4 regions of the Micromonospora sp. NPDC049201 genome follow, and region 3 is predicted to be linked to each of the others. Evidence: riboswitches for the same ligand, from Rfam matches in the RefSeq annotation. Region 3 holds a riboswitch; each other region holds the start of a gene.
What was found. Region 3 has a riboswitch for cyclic di-AMP ahead of ACZ6O5_RS20730 (coiled-coil domain-containing protein). Riboswitches for the same ligand answer to the same signal wherever they lie in the genome.

Region 1 (4,188 bases), on a different contig from region 3:
CACCTGGTGCCCGAGGAGCAGCGGTGGTGGTTCACGCAGATCTTCCCGGTGACCCGCTCGTTCGAGTTCTGGATGGGGGCGGCGGCGGCCGAGCTGATGCGCCGCAACCGCTGGCGTGGCCCCGGGCTGACCACCGCCGGCCTGGCCTTCGTCGCCACCTGGGCGGTCGCCGCGCTGTGGATCCGGGCCGAGTTCTGGGCGGCGTTGCTCGCCGTCGCGTACCTGCTGGTCATCACCGCGGCGGCGGACGCCGACGTGCGGGGTCGGCGGACCCCGTGGCGGTCCCGGCCGATGCGCTGGCTCGGTGAGGTCTCGTTCGCGTTCTACCTGGTCCACGTGTTGGTCATGGTGACCGTGCTGCGGCTCACCGGTGACTGGGGGACCGGGCTGCCCGGGTGGCGGGGCCCGCTCGCGGTGCTCGGCTTCCTGCTGCTCACCCTGGCGCTCGCCGCCGTGCTGCACCGCTGGGTGGAGGAGCCGATGATGCGCCGCCTCGGCCCGTCGCGCCGGGCCCGCGGCGGTCCGGCCGCCGCCGCGCCGGCACCGGGCGTGCCCGCACCGCGCGCGGCCGTCGACGACACCGGCGCGGCGTCCGCCGGGGAGCCGGACCCGTCGATCGAGTACGCCGGGCGGCGCCGGCCGGACTGAGCGGTCCACCCTGGTCAACGGCGTCGCGACACGCCGGGCGACGATGCGCTGTGCCCGGATCGGCGGTATTTTGTTCCCGTGGCTCCGATTGCGCTCACCTGTCCCGTGTGGTGGGTGGCGCGCTGGGTCGCACGGATGCTGGCCAGCCTGGCCGTGGTCGTCGCCTGTTCGCTGGGCGCCGCCACGCTGCCGACCGGCGTGTCCCCGATCGCACCCGCGGCGGCCGGCCCGGTCGCCGGATTGCGGGCCGACGTCGACGCCGAACGGCCGAACGGCAGTGTCGCCGAGCGGCAGGTCGACACCGCCGCCGAGCGGCAGGGCGTCATCGTCGCCGAGCGGCAGGGCGTCGCCGTCGCCGAGCGGCAGGGCGTCCTCGCCTTCGATCGGCAGCGGAGCCGCGTCGGCGTTCCCGAGCCGCAGCCGGTGGGCGATGTCCCGCCTCCGACCGGGCGGCACCCGTTCCCGGTCGGCCAGCCGCCGGCTCCGGCCGGCCCGCGGGCCCCGCCCGCCCGCTGACCCGCCCCGGGCCCGGCCCGTGACCGCGCCCACCGAACCTCACCCCGCAACGCCCCCTCGGCGGCCCGGCGGCGCCCGAACTCCGGCCGCGCCCCGCCCCCGACCGGCCGTGCGGGGTTACCCGCCACTGTCTCCCGTGAGGTGCCGACCATGTCGCAGACCGTTCTCCTCAATTTCCTCACCGCCGTCCCCGAGGCCGCCGCCATCTGGTCGGCGCTGACCGTGCTCGCCCTCGTCCTGCTCGCCGTGCTGGTCGCGCGACCGGAACGGGACGGCGCGGGGGAGCCGGCACCCGAACCGGTCGACGCGGAGGCGCTCCACCGCGCCGACCTGGCCCGGTACGCCGACGAGGTGGCGGTGGCCGCCGCCGGGGCCGCGCAGACCGCCCGTCGCCGTCGCGAGCAGTGGCTGGCCGCCCAGAGCGAGGCCGACCGGGCCTGGACGGCCTACGACGAGGCGGACGCCGCCGCCCGCCGCCTGGCCGGCGCCGGCGCGCTGCCCGCCCCGCACACCCCCCGCACCCCCGCCGAGTACGCGGCGCGCGAACGCTGGCTGCACCACGCCGCCATGACGGCGCACTGGCGGGGGGAGCTGACCGCCCGCCAGCTCGCCGACGTGCTCGCCCACCGCAACGGGTGGGACCCGCGGCGGCACCCGGCCGAGCAGGAGATCGTGCTGGCCCGGACCGTCCGCGACGGGCGGCGGGCCGGCTGGGAGACGGCCGCCGAGCGGGAACGCCTGGCGTGGCGGGACGCCGAACTGGCCGCCGAGGCGGCCCGGACGCTCGCCGCCGAGGCGTACGCGGCCACCACGGCGCTGTGGCCGGTGCCCACGTCCCGCGTCTCGACGGCGAGCCGCGTCCCGGTCCCGTCGGCGGTGCGGGGGGCCCGGTGGCGTCCGGCCCGCGTCGGCTGAGCGGCCCAGGGGAGCACGTCGACCGAATCGTTACCCGAAACCGGTGAGGCCGGTCACCGGTGCCGTCCGCCGGCGGCCGTCCGGCTCGATGGCCCCTGCTGCGCCCGCTGCCCGATTCTTCGTCGGCCGGATGTCCGCTTCCTGCCGTGCGGCGCCGACGTGGCCGCTTGTCCCATTGAGGGAGGTCGGTGACCGGCTGTTCCGAATCCGTAGTCGTCGAAGACGTTTACGCAGGTGGGAGCGCTTGGCAGGGCGTGTACCCACCGGTAGTGTCGGCGCGTCCGGTGCGGTTCCCGATCGCAGATGGCGACGCCGCGCCGACCCGCCTAATCGTGCATACGAACCGGGGACCCAACGCAACACCGGGGTGAATCCGCGAGCCCACGGCCGCGGTAGGGCGTACTTCCCGCCCGAATCCGTCAGCTAACCCGGTCGGCGGCCACGGAAGGAGTTCCATTCCCGTGCCCACCACCCCCCGAACGTCTCCCCGCCTCCACGGCCCCGGGGTGCCGGCGCTCGCCTGACGCGACGCGCTTCCGACCCCGTCCCGCCCGGCATCCGGGCGACTTCCCGCGGCCGTCCCGCCCGCCAGCGCGTGTGAGTTCCTCCACGCGCGGGGTCGGCGCGTGCCGCCCACCCCGTGGAGGAAACCCGTGAAGTACCACCTGAAGCGCCACCTGCGTCGCCTCGCGACCGAGCGTCCGTACCAGATCATCGCCGGTTCGGCGGCGGCCCTCGTGCTGGCCGGCGGCACCGGCGCCGCGCTGACCGCCACCGACGACGCGCCGACCCGGCAGGAGAACACCGCCGCGGTGGCGGAACTCGGCTCCCGCCTCGGCGACACCGCCAGCCGCAGCGAGGCGCGCATCGCCGTCCCGTCGCCGAGCGCGTCGCCCAGCGCCTCGCCGAGCGCGTCGCCGCGCCGCTCGCCCAGCGCCTCGCTCACGGCCTCGCCGTCGGCGAAGGTCGCCGACCCGGACACCACCCGCAAGGCCACGCCGAAGCCGCCGTCGAGCAAGGTGCTCGACTACGACTACCAGGCGCAGACCACCTACTACTACTGCGGCCCGGCCGCGGTGCGGAACGCGCTCAGTGCCACCGGCATCGAGCGCAGCCAGGACACGCTCGCCGTCGCGCTCGGTACCACCGAGATGGGCACCAACTCGGCCGAGGACACCACCCGGGTGCTCAATCAGCAGGTCAAGGGCGACCCGTACCGGACCCGTATGATCCCCGGCACGGCCACCAAGGCGCAGATCGACCGGCTCCAGGCCGACGTGGTCAACGCGGTCCGCAACGGCCGGGCGGTGGTCTCGAACGTCGTCGGGGACACCACCGACACCAACGGCGGCTGGCACTCGTTCCCGGGCGGCCACTACATCGCCGTGGTCGGCTACCAGAACGACGGCCGGACCGTACGGATCGCCGACTCGGCCGACCCGTCGCTGCCGGCGTACTGGATCAGCACCATCGACCTGGCGAACTGGATGGCCACGCGCGGCTACTCCGCCTGAGCAGTACGCGTCGAAGGCCGGCACCCCTGTCCGGGGTGCCGGCCTTCGTGGCGTCTTAGCTGTTCCAGTGCTTGTTGACCAGGTCGGTGGCCTGCTTCTCCCACTGGGCGTACGCGTCCGGGTAGGCCGACACCTGCACCGTCTGGGCGGCCTTGGTCACCGGCATGTCCTGCCAGCCGTCGACCTGCTTCAGCCCCTTCAGGAACGCAAGTGTCGAGTACTCGGGGTCGGTGATCTGCTCCGGCGTGCCCCAACCCGAGGACGGACGCTGCTGGAACAGACCCAGCGAGTCGTGGTCGTTACGGTCGCCGAGGTGGCCCAGGTTCTCCAGCTTCGACTCCTGCAACGCCGTCGCGATCGAGACCACCGCCGCCCGCTCCGGCAGCCCGGCCTTCTTCGTCGCCGCGATGATCGCCTTGACGTTGGCCGTCTGCTCGTCGTTGAGGCTGATCGTGGACTGCTCACCCTGCACACTCGCGACCGCGATCGGCTTGCTGGCGGTGGCGGCGTGCGCGGACTCGACGTGACCGGCGATCGGACCGGCAAACACCACCGGTGAAAGCCAGACCAGCAATACCCAGCACACTCTTACGCA
Region 2 (4,188 bases), on a different contig from region 3:
GGTCCGGAACGGCGCCTTCATCAGGTCGAAGTAGTGCGACCAGTCCCAGTAGGGGCCCGGGTCCCAGTGCATGCCCCGCACGTTCGCGGCGGTGATGCCGGGCACGTTGTCGTGGCCGATGATGTGCTGCCGGTCCATCGGGATGCCGAACTTCTGCGCCAGGTAGCGGACCAGCTTGGCCGAGCTGCGGTACATCGCCTCGGTGTACCAGGTGCCCTGCCCGGCGAAGCCCTCGTGCTCCAGGCCGATGGACTTGGCGTTGACGTACCAGTTGCCGGCGTGCCAGCCGACGTCCTTGGCCTTGATGTGCTGCGCGACGTAGCCGTCCACCGACCGCAGCGTGTAGTGCCAGCCCAGGTAGTCGGCACGTTTCACCAGGTCGACGCTGGGGGCGAAGTAGCCCTCGGTGTCGTGGATGACGATGTATTCGATCTTCTGCTGCTTCGGCCGGTCGCCCAGGTCGTGGTTGCCGTAGTCGCCCGGGTCGGCGCTGAGCTGCTCGTAGGGGGCGGGAATCCACTCGCAGGCCAGCCGCACCGGGCACTCCAGCCCGTCCGGCCGCGCGGCGTGGCGCAGCCCGAGCCGGGCCAGTCCGGCCCGGTCCGGCTGCGCGGCGGTGGCGGCCAGCGTGACCCGTTGCCCGTCATCGGTGGTCCGGGCCGCGCCCTGGCCGAGCTGGTCGTAGACCTCGTCGGCGAAGGCCGCCGCCGCGTCGGACGTGTCCGCGCCGGAGTAGCGGGCCACCGCGCCGTACCAGGCCGCGACGTCGCTGCCGGCGCCGACCGGCCCACCCAGTGCCTTCTGGTACGACGCCAGCAGCGCCGCGCCACCGCGGATGTTCGCCGCCGGGTCGGTGCGCAGGGTCTGCGCGTCCAGCCCGGTGAGCGTGGCGGCGGCGTCGAGCGTCTGGAGCGAGGCGGTCGGCAGCGGCGTCTCCCGGGTCGGCGCGGCGGCGGTGGCCGGGTCAAGCCGAAGCGGGCGGCTGTCGTCGCCGCGCGGGTCCTCGTCCTCGTCGACGTGCGCGCTGCCCGGCGTGGCCAGGATGTGCGCGGCGTCGGTCAGGTGCATCGGGCCGTAGCCGCCGCTGGTGCTGGGCTGGCCCGGGTGGGTGTCCCACCTCGACTCCAGGTAGGAGACACCGAGCAGCACGTTCTGCGGTACGCCGTACTCGGCCGCCGCGGCAGCGTACTGCTGCTGGCGGTCGCCGGTGGGCTGGGCCGCCTGCGGCGCGGCGCTCACCGGGCCGGTGGTGGCCAGCGCGGTGGCCGTCGCCACGGCGGCGGCGAGCAGGATCCGTCTGCTCGACGGCGGGGCTGAGAGGTGCATCGAACCTCCTGGACAGGGATGGGGGTCACTGCGTTCCCACCCTCACGCCAGCCCCCCGTGGGGTCAATACCTTTCCAGGAGGCAATCCGATGCGAAGAAAATCTCCATTCGCGTTCGCCCGCCGTATCAGGTACGGAGTGTCACGGTCGTTCGGGTTGCGGATTGGTAACGGGAATCTTTACTCTGGTCAATCGTCGGCCGCATCTTCACCGTCCAACCCGGTCGGTGACGGCCCGACACCGCCGAGTCGCCCACGGGCGAACCGGGGACCCAGGTTCCTGGGGTGAATCCGCAGCCACTGCGGTAGGGCGCTTCCCTTCCCGCCCGAACCCGTCAGCTAACCCGGTAGGCGGTCAGGCAGAAGGAGTACGGACGCCCGGTGGCCCACCATGCCCCGCGGCCGACGTCGAGCCGGTCGGTCGACCGGTCCGCCGTCGTGCCGCGTTTCCGCTGGTCCCGCTTCACCACCACACTTGCCGCCCTGGTCGGCGCCGCGGTCGTCCTGACCGGTGGCGCGACGGCGGCGCACGCGGAACCCTCGGTCGCCGAGATCGAGGCCCAGATCGACCGCGACTGGAACAAGCTCGAACCCGTCATCGAACAGGTCAACGCCGTCCGCGGGCAGCTCGCGGTGCGCCGCAAGCAGGCCGACGCGCTCGGCAAGCAGATCGCCCCGCTCCAGGCCCGGGTGGACGCCGCGCTCGGCCAGGTCGGCGGGCTCGCCGCCGACGCGTACAAGGGCGACAACCTCTCCACCGTCAACGCGCTGCTGGGCAGCCGTTCGCCGAGTGAGCTGGTCGCCGGCCTGGAAATGCTCGACCGCTTCGCGCACCACCAGCAGGAGCAGGTCCGCGACATCGCCGCGCTGCGCGACGAGCTGGCGGCGAAGAAGAAGCCGCTGGACGCGATGGTCGCCGACCTGAGTCGCACCGAGGCGCAGCTCGCGGCGAAGAAGAAGCAGATCGACGCCGAGATCGCCAAGCTCCAGAAGCTACGGCTCAAGGTGTACGGCAACGGTGGCGGCGGCCCGCTGCGCCCGGCTCCCTGTCCCGCCGGATACCCGGGCGGCGCGGCCGGGGTGGCGGTCAAGTTCGCCTGCGCCCAGATCGGCAAGATCTACGTGTGGGGCGCGGCCGGCCCGGACCACTTCGACTGCTCGGGCCTGACCATGGCCGCCTGGGCGAAGGCCGGGGTCTCGCTGCCGCACAACGCCCGCCAGCAGCACGACGTGACGAGGCGGGTCAGCCGCGCCGAGCTGCGCGCCGGTGACCTGGTCTTCTACTACGGCGACCTGCACCACGTGGGCATGTACGTCGGGGACGGCTGGGTCGTGCACGCCTCCCAGTCCGGCAAGCCCATCACCATGAAGCGCGTCGACGACGGCGACATCAACAGCTACGGCCGCCCCGGCTGAGGTGTAAGGAGGGGCCCCCTGTTAACGCATTCCGCATAACAGGGGCCCCTCCTAACAACCAAACTCGGCGTCAGCGGGTCGGCCAGGTGCGCCAGCTCTGCCAGGACCGGCTCGGCGTCGGGCCGCGCTGACCCTGGTAGCGCGAGCCGTAGACGGCCGAGCCGTACGGGTGCTCGGCCGGCGACGAGAGCCGGAAGATGCAGAGCTGGCCGATCTTCATGCCCGGCCAGAGCGTGATCGGCAGATTCGCCACGTTGGACAGCTCCAGCGTGACGTGGCCGGAGAAGCCCGGGTCGATGAAGCCGGCCGTGGAGTGGGTGAGCAGACCGAGCCGCCCCAGCGACGACTTGCCCTCCAGTCGGCCGGCCAACTCCTCGCCCAGCGAGATCACCTCGAGCGTGGAGGCGAGCACGAACTCGCCCGGGTGCAGCACGAACGGCTCCCCCTCGGGGACCTCCACCATCGACGTCAGGTCGTCCTGCTGCACCGACGGGTCGATGTGCGTGTAGAGATGGTTGTTGAAGACCCGGAACAGCCGGTCCAGGCGTACGTCGATGCTGGATGGCTGCACCAGCGTGGGCTCGAAGGGCTCCAGCGCGAGCGTGCCCGCCTTGATCTCGGAGACCAGGTCGCGGTCGGAGAGCAGCATCGGAACACTCTAGCGACAGACGGTGGTGAACAGCGTGTCGGACTACTTCTTCGTACACGTGTTCGATAGACTGTCGGCATGGCTTCCTGGTCCGAATTCGCCGCCGACGAACCCCGACTCGCGGCCGAGATCCGCCTTCTGATGCAGCAGTACGGGCCGGGCTTCGGCTATCTCGCCACGGTCCGCGCCGACGGTGGCCCACGGGTGCACCCGGTCTCACCGCTGATCACCGACGACGGCCTCTGGTGCTTCGTCATCGACTCGCCGAAGCGCCGCGACCTCGAACGCGACGGCCGTTACGCGCTGCACTCCTTCCCGCCGGAGGAGAGCGACGACGAGGCCTACCTGGCCGGTCGGGCCCGGCCGGTGACCGATCCGGCGACGGTGGACCGGCTGACCCGGATCGGCCGGGCGGCGCCGCAGGGTGACTGGCGCCTGTTCGAGTTCTCCGTCGACGTGGCGATGCTGACCCGCCGGGACCCGGTCACCCAGATCGGTGCCGGCCGCCCGGAGATGCGGCTCTGGCTCGACCCGGGGGAGGTCGCACCCGCGTCCGCCACTCCGGTGTCGCCACCCCTGGTCGCGGCCCGGCGTGACGCGCTCGTCCCGGACGGCCGCCGTGGTCGGCACGGCTTCGACACCCGCCGGCCGGCCGCCTGACCGGGCCCGGAAAAACGACGGTGCCGGCCCCGTCCGCAGACGGGGCCGGCACCGGTACGTGGTGCGGTGGCGATCAGGCCGCGCGGTAGGCGTTCCACGCGGTCAGCATGCGGCTCGCCTGGCCGGCGGTGAACTGGTA
Region 3 (4,188 bases):
GTGGTGGACGAGTCGCAGGACGTCTCGCCGATGCAGTGGCGGATGGTCGGGCGGCGCGGCCGGCTGGCGTCCTGGACGGTGGTCGGCGATCCGGCGCAGACCGCCTGGACCGGCGATCCGCAGGAGCTGGACCGGGCCCGTGACCAGGCGCTGGGGCGGCGGCCCCGGCGTCGCTTCGAGCTGACCACCAACTACCGCAACTCGGCGGAGATCTTCGCCGTGGCGGCGGCGGAGATCCGTCGGCGGTATCCGGATCTGGCGCTGCCCGTCGCGGTGCGTTCCACAGGCGTGCCGCCAGTGGAGCGGACGGTGGCCGCGGCCGAGCTGCCGGCGGCCACGGTCGAGGCGGTCCGGGCGCTGCTGGCCGAGGTGGAGGGCACGGTCGGCGTGATCACGCCGGTGCCGCGCCGGGACGAGGTGGCCGGTTGGCTGGGCGACCTCGACGCGGGCCGGCTCCAGGTGGTCACCAGCCTCCAGGCCAAGGGCATGGAGTACGACGGAGTGGTGTTGGTCGCGCCGAGCGAGATCCGGGCCGACCCGGGTTCGGGTGTCCGCACGCTCTACGTCGCGCTGTCCCGGGCCACCCAGCGCCTGACCACGCTCGATCCGGTGGGCTGACGCCACAGTCACTTGCACACATAGCGATGTGAGCATAGATTGGGCCCGTCCGGGATTCGGGGCGGGAGGGTGGGTGCGTGGGCGCAGGTCATGACCACAGCGCTGCGGTGGCCAACGCGGCGCACCGGCACTCCGGTCGGCTCTGGGCGGCGTTCGCGCTGCTCGCCGTGCTGATGGTGGTCGAGGCGGTGGCCGCTGTCACGACCGGCTCGCTCGCGCTGCTCTCCGACGCCGGCCACATGTTCACCGACGTGCTCGGCATCGGCATGGCGCTCGCGGCGATCACCGCCACCCGACGCGCCCGGACCGACCCGCAACGCACGTTCGGGCTCTACCGGCTGGAGGTGCTCGCCGCGCTGGCCAACGCGGTGCTGCTCGGCGCCGTCGCGGTCTACGTCCTGATCGAGGCGGTACGCCGGTTCGGTGAGCCGCCGGAGGTGCTCGCCGGACCGATGCTGGTGGTGGCCGTGCTCGGCCTGCTCGCCAACATCGCCGCGTTCGCGCTGCTGCGCTCCGGCGCCCAGGAGAGCATCAACCTGCGCGGCGCGTACCTGGAGGTGCTGGGCGACCTGCTCGGCTCGCTCGGGGTGATCGGCGCCGCGCTGGTCATCGCGGTCACCGACTGGTGGTGGGCCGACCCGCTGGTCGCGGTGGCGATCGGCCTGTTCATCCTGCCGCGCACCTGGCGGCTCGGCCGGGCCGCGGTGCGCATCCTGGTGCAGGCCGCGCCGGAACACCTCCAAGTGACCGCCGTGCACGACCGGCTGACCGCCGTGCCCGGCGTGGCGGAGGTGCACGACCTGCACGTCTGGACGCTCACCTCCGGCATGGACGTGGCCTCGGCACACCTGACCACCGATCCGGGCGCGGAGGTCGCCACCGTGCTGGCCGCCGCCCGGGCCGCGCTGCACGAGGACTTCTCGATCGATCACGCCACGTTGCAGATCGAACCCGGAGCGTCCGCCGGCGCCTGCGGCCCAACCGGCTGGTAGTTAGGACAGACTTAAATTCGAGTGGCTATTGTTGACTTATGCCGGTTTTGCCCGGTATTCGGCTCCGGGTGGCGGAGCCGGCTCCGGGCAACGCCGGTAGGCTCGGTCGCGGCCGACCCGCAGGCGTCATCCGGCGCCGACGGAGCGGCCGTCGCCTAATCGCCCGCGGGGCGAGCCGGGGAACCACGTACGTGGGGTGCATCCGCGTCAGCGGTAGGGATCTTCCGTCCCGAACCCGTCAGCTAACCCGGTCGGCGGTTGACGGAAGGACACGTGAATGCCCCCAGTGGCACCTGTACGACGAACGGCCGCCCGGATGGCGGCCCTGCTCGTCGCGATGCTGACCCTCGGCCTCGTGACGGCACCGGTCTCCCCCGCCTCGGCGGCACCCCCGACCGGCCGGCTCGCCGCCGCGCCCGGGGACGACGACGAGGGCGGCACGCCGGCGCTGCGCGCCAAGCTCGACGCCGCCAGCAAGGGCTGGCTGGAGGCCAGGGCCGCGCTGAACCGGTCGGTGACCCGGCAGAAGCAGCTCAACGAACGACTCGTGACGATCGACGCGGAACTGACCGAGCGCAACGCCAAGGTCGGTGAGATCGCCGAGGTGGCGTACCGCACCGGCCGGATGGGCACCGCCGCGGCGCTGCTCGGCAGCACCAGCCCGGAAGGCTTCATGGACCGGGCCGCCGCCCTGGAGACGGTCGCCGCGCACGAGGACCGGACGCTGCGCGAGCTGATCACCACCCGCGACGAGGCGATCCGCACCCGTACCGCGCTCGACGGCGAGGTCCGCGAGCAACGCAAGCAGGTCACGGTGATGGCCAAGCGCAAGGAGCAGGCCGAGCAGGCGCTGGAGGAGGCCAACAACCGGCCGTCCGCCAGCAGCGGCGGCGGCAGCGGCGGGATCCGGGGCACCTCCACCGCGAACGCGAAGCCGGCCAAGCGCAACTCCGACGGCTCCTGGCCGGCCGAGTCGTGCAGCGTCAACGACCCGACGCCGGCCAGCGGCTGCATCACCCCGCGTACGCTGCACGCGCTGCAACAGGCCCAGGCCGCCGGCTTCACCCGGTACGTCTCCTGCCACCGGCCCAGCGGCTCCGGCGAGCACCCGAAGGGTCGGGCCTGCGACTTCGCGGCCCAGAAGAGCGGCTTCGGCGGCGTGGCCAGCGGCGGCGACCGGACGTACGGCAACAACCTGGCCGCGTACTTCGTGCGCAACGCCGACCCGCTCGCCGTGCTCTACGTGATCTGGTTCAAGCAGATCTGGCTGCCCAGCAGCGGCTGGAAGTCGTACAGCGGGGGCAACGGCGACCCGTCCAGCGACCACACCAACCACGTGCACCTGTCGGTCTACTGAGCACTACGCCCCACGACGTACACCGGGTGTCGTCGCGCGGCCCACGACGTGGGCCGCGCGACGGGGCGACGATCGGGACATGAGACGACTCTCCCCCGCCGGCCGCAAGGCGCTGCTCACCGCGCACCTGGCCACCTCGCTGGGCTGGCTCGGCACCGACCTGACGCTGCTCGCGCTCGGCGTCGCCGGGCTGCGGGGCGCCGACCCCGACGTGGTCTACCCGGCGGCGGCGCTGCTGGTCACCTGGCTGTTCGCACCGCTGAGCGTGGCGGTCTGGCTGATCGGGACCGCCAGTGCCCTGCTCACTCCGTGGGGCCTGCTGCGCTGGCGATGGGTGCTGGTGAAGTTCGCGCTCACCACCGTCATGCTCGGCCTGGTGCTGCTCCTGCTGACCCCCCGGATCCGGCACCTCGGCGCGCTCGCCGGGGCAGCCGACGCGCACCTGCGGGTCGACCTGGTGGTGCCGCCGGCCGTCTCCACCACGCTGCTGCTGATCGCCACCGTGCTGTCCGTCTGGAAGCCGTGGGGGCGGATCAGGCGGGCCGGCCCTCCAGCGTCGCGCCGAGGCGGGCGGCGAGGCCCAGGTGAGCGGCCCGTGCCTGGCGGAACGCGTAACCGAACAGCGGCGCCGGCGCGGTGAGCGTGATCTCCACGTCGATCCGCACCACGCCGTCGGGCTCGTCGCGCAGCCGGGTGTGGTTACGCACCGTCGTCGCCGGCTGCTGCCGGGCGACGGTGACCACCTCGTCCTCGGTGGCGACCAGCACGTCCGCCTGGTAGGTGACCGGGAAGTGCAGGGGACCGAGCTCCAGCCGGTCGGTGATCGCGAAGCTGGCCAGCGCGCCCGGCCGGGGCGGCAACTGCCGGACCCGCACGATCAGCGGATGCAGCTCGCCCTGCCGGCTCAGGTCGCCGAGCAGGGCCACCGCGTCCGCCCGGCTGCACCGGGCCTGCACGGTGTAGCTGAAGCTGTCGCTGCTCTGCAACCGGTCCCCCTCGCCGTCGTGGGTCCGGACGATCGTCCCGTACCGGGGCCGGCCTGGCAACGGGTCGAAGGTCCCCCGGCCGGCGAGGGGCCGGACGCAGGATCGGTGCGCGGGCGGGTGGCGCTCAGGCGCCGGGGAGCACCTCGGGAGCCTCGTCGGCGAACCAGGGCTCCGGCGCGCCGAAGAGACCGAGCAGGCCGGTCACCCAGAGCTGCCGGTGCACGAACCGGCTCGG
Region 4 (4,188 bases), on a different contig from region 3:
TCCGCCATCCAGGCCGCGCTGGACAAGGTCGCGCTGGGCCTGCTCGACGGCCACGCCCGACACTGCATGCACGAGGGCGCCGCCGAGGGCCGAGCCGACGAGATGGCAACCGAGATGATGGCCGCCGTAGGCCGCCTCATGAAACGCGGCTGACCCCCTCCCCACCCCACCCCGCCCCACCCCGCCCCTCCCCGCCCCCGCCCCGCCCCTCCCCGCCCCCGCCCCGCCGATCTTGCAGTTGCGGCCCTCGAAGCGCCCTGTTCGCGCCGTTTGCCGGGGCCGCAACTGCAAGATCGCGCAGGTGGGGTGGCTACCATGACCCGGGCGGCGAGCCCGGGCGTGGCAGGACGCGTCCGCGCCGGCCGGGTGGACGACCGGGCCGGTGAACCGGTGCGCCGCGACCCGTAGGGAGAGCCGCCGTGGGCGCCGACCACACCCGTCCCGCCCCCGCCGCGCCGCCGGGCGTACGCCGGCTCCTGCTCGCGACCGTGGTGCCGCTCTTCGTGCTCACCGTGCTCGCGGCGCTGGTGCTCTGGCCCCGGGGCGGCGGCCCGGAGCCGGCCGAAGCCGAGAACGTGCCACGCCACCACGGCACGGTGACCCGGGTGGTGACCGAGCCCTGCCCACCGACCCCGGAGGCCCCCGAGGGTGGCGGCGGCCGGTGCGGCACCGTGACGGTCGCCGCGGAGCAGGGCCCGGACGCCGGCCGGCAGGTCGAGACGCCGATCCCGGCCGGGCCCGGGGCGCCGCGCGTCGAGGTCGGCGACGAGGTGATCCTGGTCGAGCTGACCGACCCGGCCGACCCGTCGGTGAAGGCGTACAACATCGCCGAGCACCAGCGCGCCACGCCGTTGATCTGGCTGGTGGCGCTCTTCGCCGCCGCGATCGTGGCGTTCGGGCGCTGGCGCGGGCTGGCCGCGTTGGGTGGCCTGGTGGCGAGCTTCGCCATCCTGCTCGGCTTCGTGCTGCCCGGAATCGGCGCCGGCCGGTCCCCGCTGCCGGTGGCGATCGTCGGCGCCGCGCTGATCATGTTCGTGGTGCTCTACCTGACCCACGGGATCAGCGCGCAGACGTCGGTGGCGGTGCTCGGCACGCTCGGCAGCCTGGTGGTCACCGGCGTGCTGGGCACGCTCGCCACCGCCGCCACCCACCTGACCGGCTTCGGCAGCGAGGACGCCACCACGCTCTCCATGTTCCAGGGCGGCGTGGACCTGCACGGGCTGCTGCTGGCCGGCATCATCATCGGCTCGCTGGGCGTGTTGGACGACGTCACGGTCACCCAGGCGGCCACCGTCACCGAGCTGGCGCACGCCAACCCCGACCTGTCCCGGCGGCAGCTCTACCGGGCGGCCACCCGGGTGGGCCGGGCGCACATCGCGTCCACTGTCAACACCATCGTGCTGGCGTACGCGGGCGCCTCGCTGCCGCTGCTGCTCCTGCTGGTGGCCGACTCCCGGCCGGTGAGCGAGATCCTCACCAGCGAGTTCCTGGCCCAGGAGATCGTCCGCAGCGCGGTGGCGACGCTCGGTCTGATCGCCGCCGTACCGCTCACCACCGCGCTGGCCGCGGTCGTGGCCACCGCCGGACGGCGCGGGCCGGCGGCCGGGGCGTCGTCACCACCGCCGGACCGGCCCCCGGCGGCCCGCGGCGAGGCGCTGGAGGCGCTCGGCGGAACGCCGGCCGAACGGTGGCCCGGCCGCCGGGGAAGTACGGATGTCGCATGGTGACACTCCGCAGCGTGACGGCGGGCGAGAAACGCGATGCTGGTCACGCTGGGCAATGTCGAATTCTCGCGATTGGTCGGCTTCCGGGCGTAGATCCCCGGTCGACATCTCGGGTAACCTCGCTGCCGGTCACCGCCGAAGGCGCGCACCCGCGCCTGCGGTGCCGCCGCCCAATCGCCTCCGGGCGAGCCGGGGAACCAGGTACATGGGGTGAATCCGCGTCAGCGGTAGGGGCCGCTTCCGTCCCGAACCCGTCAGCTAACCCGGTCGGCGGCCGACGGAAGGGAACACTGTGACGGCACCCCTGCGCCGCTGCTTGACACCCGTGGTGGCCGTGCTCGCCGCGCTCGCCGTGCTGGTCGGGCCAACCCCGGCGTCGGCAGCCCCGCACACCGCCGCCCCCAACCCCTCGGGGCACTCGGAGGACGACGACCCACCGCTGATCAGCGAGGCCGTCACCGCCGCCAACCGGGCCTATCTCCAGGCCAAGTCCAAGCTGGACACGTCGCGCAAGCGGCAGCTCAAGCTCGCGCTCGAGGTGAAGGCGGCGCAGAACGAGCTCGACGCGCTCAGCCCGCAGGTCACCGAGATCGCCGCGCAGTCCTACCGCACCGGTCGGGTCGGTGCGATGGCGATGCTGCTGGAGAGCGACTCGCCCGACTCGTTCGTCCGCCGGGCCAGCGCCCTGGACGAACTCAACCTGTTCAACGGGCAGCGGCTCGCCGCCATCAACGCGGTGAAGACGCGCGCCGAGCAGGCCAAGATCGCGCTCGACGCCGAGGTGCGCGAGCAGGAGAAGCAGACGAACGCGATGGCCCGCGAGAAGGTCGAGGCGCAGAAGGCGCTGAAGCTGGTCGGCGGGCTGGACTTCACCGGCGGCCTGGTCTCGGCCACCTCGCCGGTTGCCAAGATCGGCCCCGGCCGCACCGCCGACGGCGGGTGGAAGTCCGAGTCGTGCAGCGAGAACGACCCGACCACCTCCGGCTGCGTCACGCCGCGCACGCTGCACGCGTACAAGGAGGTCAAGCGCGCCGGCTTCAACCGCTTCGTGGGCTGCTACCGCCCCGGCGGGCCGTGGGAGCACCCCAAGGGCAAGGCGTGCGACTGGTCGTTGCAGAACAGCGGCTTCTCGCCGTGGCACAACAACGACACCCGCCGGTACGGCAACGAGGTGGCCGCCTTCCTCATCCGTAACGCCGACCGGTTGGGCATCTACTACGTGATCTGGAACCGGCAGATCTGGTTCCCGGCGACCGGCTGGAGTTCCTACAGCGGCCCCTCGAACCACACCGACCACGTGCACATGTCACTGCTCTGACGCGTACGCGAGAAGGGGCCGCCTCCGGGCGGCCCCTTCCGTGTGTCCGGGGGGTGGTCAGCCGGCGAGCGCCGGGTCCACCGGTGCGGCCGGCGCGGGCACCGGGGCCGAGGACTGCGCCACCGTCCGCACCTCGCCGCCACTGAGCCGGTACGACATGCCGGCCACCGCGCACGCTCCGGCGGCCACCCGCTCGGCGAGCACCGTCGAGCGGGCCAGCAGCGTCTCCACGGTCTGCGCGATGTGGATGTCGATGATGCCGTCGAGGTCCGTGACCTCCTGCCGGGCGGCCCGGAGCAGGCTGGGCGAGACGGCGTCCACCACCGCGCCCAGGTGCCCGGCCGGCGCGGAGCCGGTGCGGACCGCCTCGCGGGCCGCCTGGACCGCGCCGCACGAGTCGTGGCCGAGCACCACCACGAGCGGCGTGCCGAGCACGGTCACCGCGTACTCGACGCTGCCGAGCACCTCGGGGCCGGCGGTGTGCCCGGCGGTACGCACCACGAAGAGGTCGCCGAGACCGCGGTCGAAGATGATCTCGGCGGCGAGCCGGGAGTCGGAGCAGCCGACGATCACCGCGAACGGGTGCTGGCCCTCGGCGACCGCGGCCCGGTGCCCGGCGTCCTGGTTCGGATGCTGCGGCACGCCGGTGACGAACCGGTGGTTACCGGCCCGCAGTTCGGCGAGTGCCTCGTCGGGAGTGCTCGGGATCATCGCTGCTCACCTCGTCCTCGGGCGGAACGACCAGGCCGGCGGTCGGCGGTGTCGGCCTCGCGACCCACCGTCACACGAGACCGATGGCACGTCAAGATTTCGTGATACGCGTTTCATGCGTTATGACTCGACCTGCTCCGGGTCCGGGCAGTCGCCCGCCACGCCATACGATGACCACCATGGCGACCACACCAGGCGAGGACGGGAGCCGCCGGCACTGGACCTTCCTCACCAACCACGGGCACGTGCTGCTGGCCATCGCGCGCAACCCCACGGCGCGGCTGCGGGACGTGGCGGACGAGGTGGGCGTCACCGAGCGGGCGGCCCAGGCGATCGTCGCCGACCTGGAGGCCGGCGGCTACCTGCACCGCACCCGGGTGGGTAGGCGCAACGAGTACACGATCAACCCGAACGGCCGCTTCCGGCACCCCGCCG

Region 1: another riboswitch for cyclic di-AMP. It lies ahead of ACZ6O5_RS16510 (C39 family peptidase); the one in region 3 lies ahead of ACZ6O5_RS20730 (coiled-coil domain-containing protein).
Region 2: another riboswitch for cyclic di-AMP. It lies ahead of ACZ6O5_RS18590 (C40 family peptidase); the one in region 3 lies ahead of ACZ6O5_RS20730 (coiled-coil domain-containing protein).
Region 4: another riboswitch for cyclic di-AMP. It lies ahead of ACZ6O5_RS10785 (coiled-coil domain-containing protein); the one in region 3 lies ahead of ACZ6O5_RS20730 (coiled-coil domain-containing protein).

The regions. Positions count from the first base shown of each region.
Region 1 is NZ_JBVJHM010000007.1:90,291-94,478, forward strand. It holds gene ACZ6O5_RS16495 (acyltransferase family protein) at 1-648, shown strand, start outside; gene ACZ6O5_RS16500 (hypothetical protein) at 763-1,164, shown strand; gene ACZ6O5_RS16505 (hypothetical protein) at 1,315-2,079, shown strand; cyclic di-AMP (ydaO/yuaA leader) riboswitch at 2,393-2,532, shown strand; gene ACZ6O5_RS16510 (C39 family peptidase) at 2,733-3,593, shown strand; partial or broken gene ACZ6O5_RS16515 (hypothetical protein) at 3,649-4,188, opposite strand, start outside.
Region 2 is NZ_JBVJHM010000008.1:83,351-87,538, forward strand. It holds gene ACZ6O5_RS18585 (N-acetylmuramoyl-L-alanine amidase) at 1-1,326, opposite strand, end outside; cyclic di-AMP (ydaO/yuaA leader) riboswitch at 1,557-1,692, shown strand; gene ACZ6O5_RS18590 (C40 family peptidase) at 1,706-2,740, shown strand; gene dcd (dCTP deaminase) at 2,811-3,389, opposite strand; gene ACZ6O5_RS18600 (pyridoxamine 5'-phosphate oxidase family protein) at 3,468-4,049, shown strand; gene ACZ6O5_RS18605 (zinc metalloprotease) at 4,123-4,188, opposite strand, start outside.
Region 3 is NZ_JBVJHM010000009.1:122,824-127,011, forward strand. It holds gene ACZ6O5_RS20720 (HelD family protein) at 1-618, shown strand, start outside; gene ACZ6O5_RS20725 (cation diffusion facilitator family transporter) at 696-1,610, shown strand; cyclic di-AMP (ydaO/yuaA leader) riboswitch at 1,753-1,882, shown strand; gene ACZ6O5_RS20730 (coiled-coil domain-containing protein) at 1,888-2,967, shown strand; gene ACZ6O5_RS20735 (hypothetical protein) at 3,047-3,607, shown strand; gene ACZ6O5_RS20740 (SRPBCC family protein) at 3,501-4,013, opposite strand; gene ACZ6O5_RS20745 (STAS domain-containing protein) at 4,078-4,188, opposite strand, start outside.
Region 4 is NZ_JBVJHM010000004.1:187,679-191,866, reverse strand. It holds gene ACZ6O5_RS10795 (metal-sensitive transcriptional regulator) at 1-153, shown strand, start outside; gene ACZ6O5_RS10790 (YibE/F family protein) at 420-1,727, shown strand; cyclic di-AMP (ydaO/yuaA leader) riboswitch at 1,882-2,012, shown strand; gene ACZ6O5_RS10785 (coiled-coil domain-containing protein) at 2,017-3,042, shown strand; gene ACZ6O5_RS10780 (carbonic anhydrase) at 3,100-3,753, opposite strand; gene ACZ6O5_RS10775 (helix-turn-helix transcriptional regulator) at 3,924-4,188, shown strand, end outside.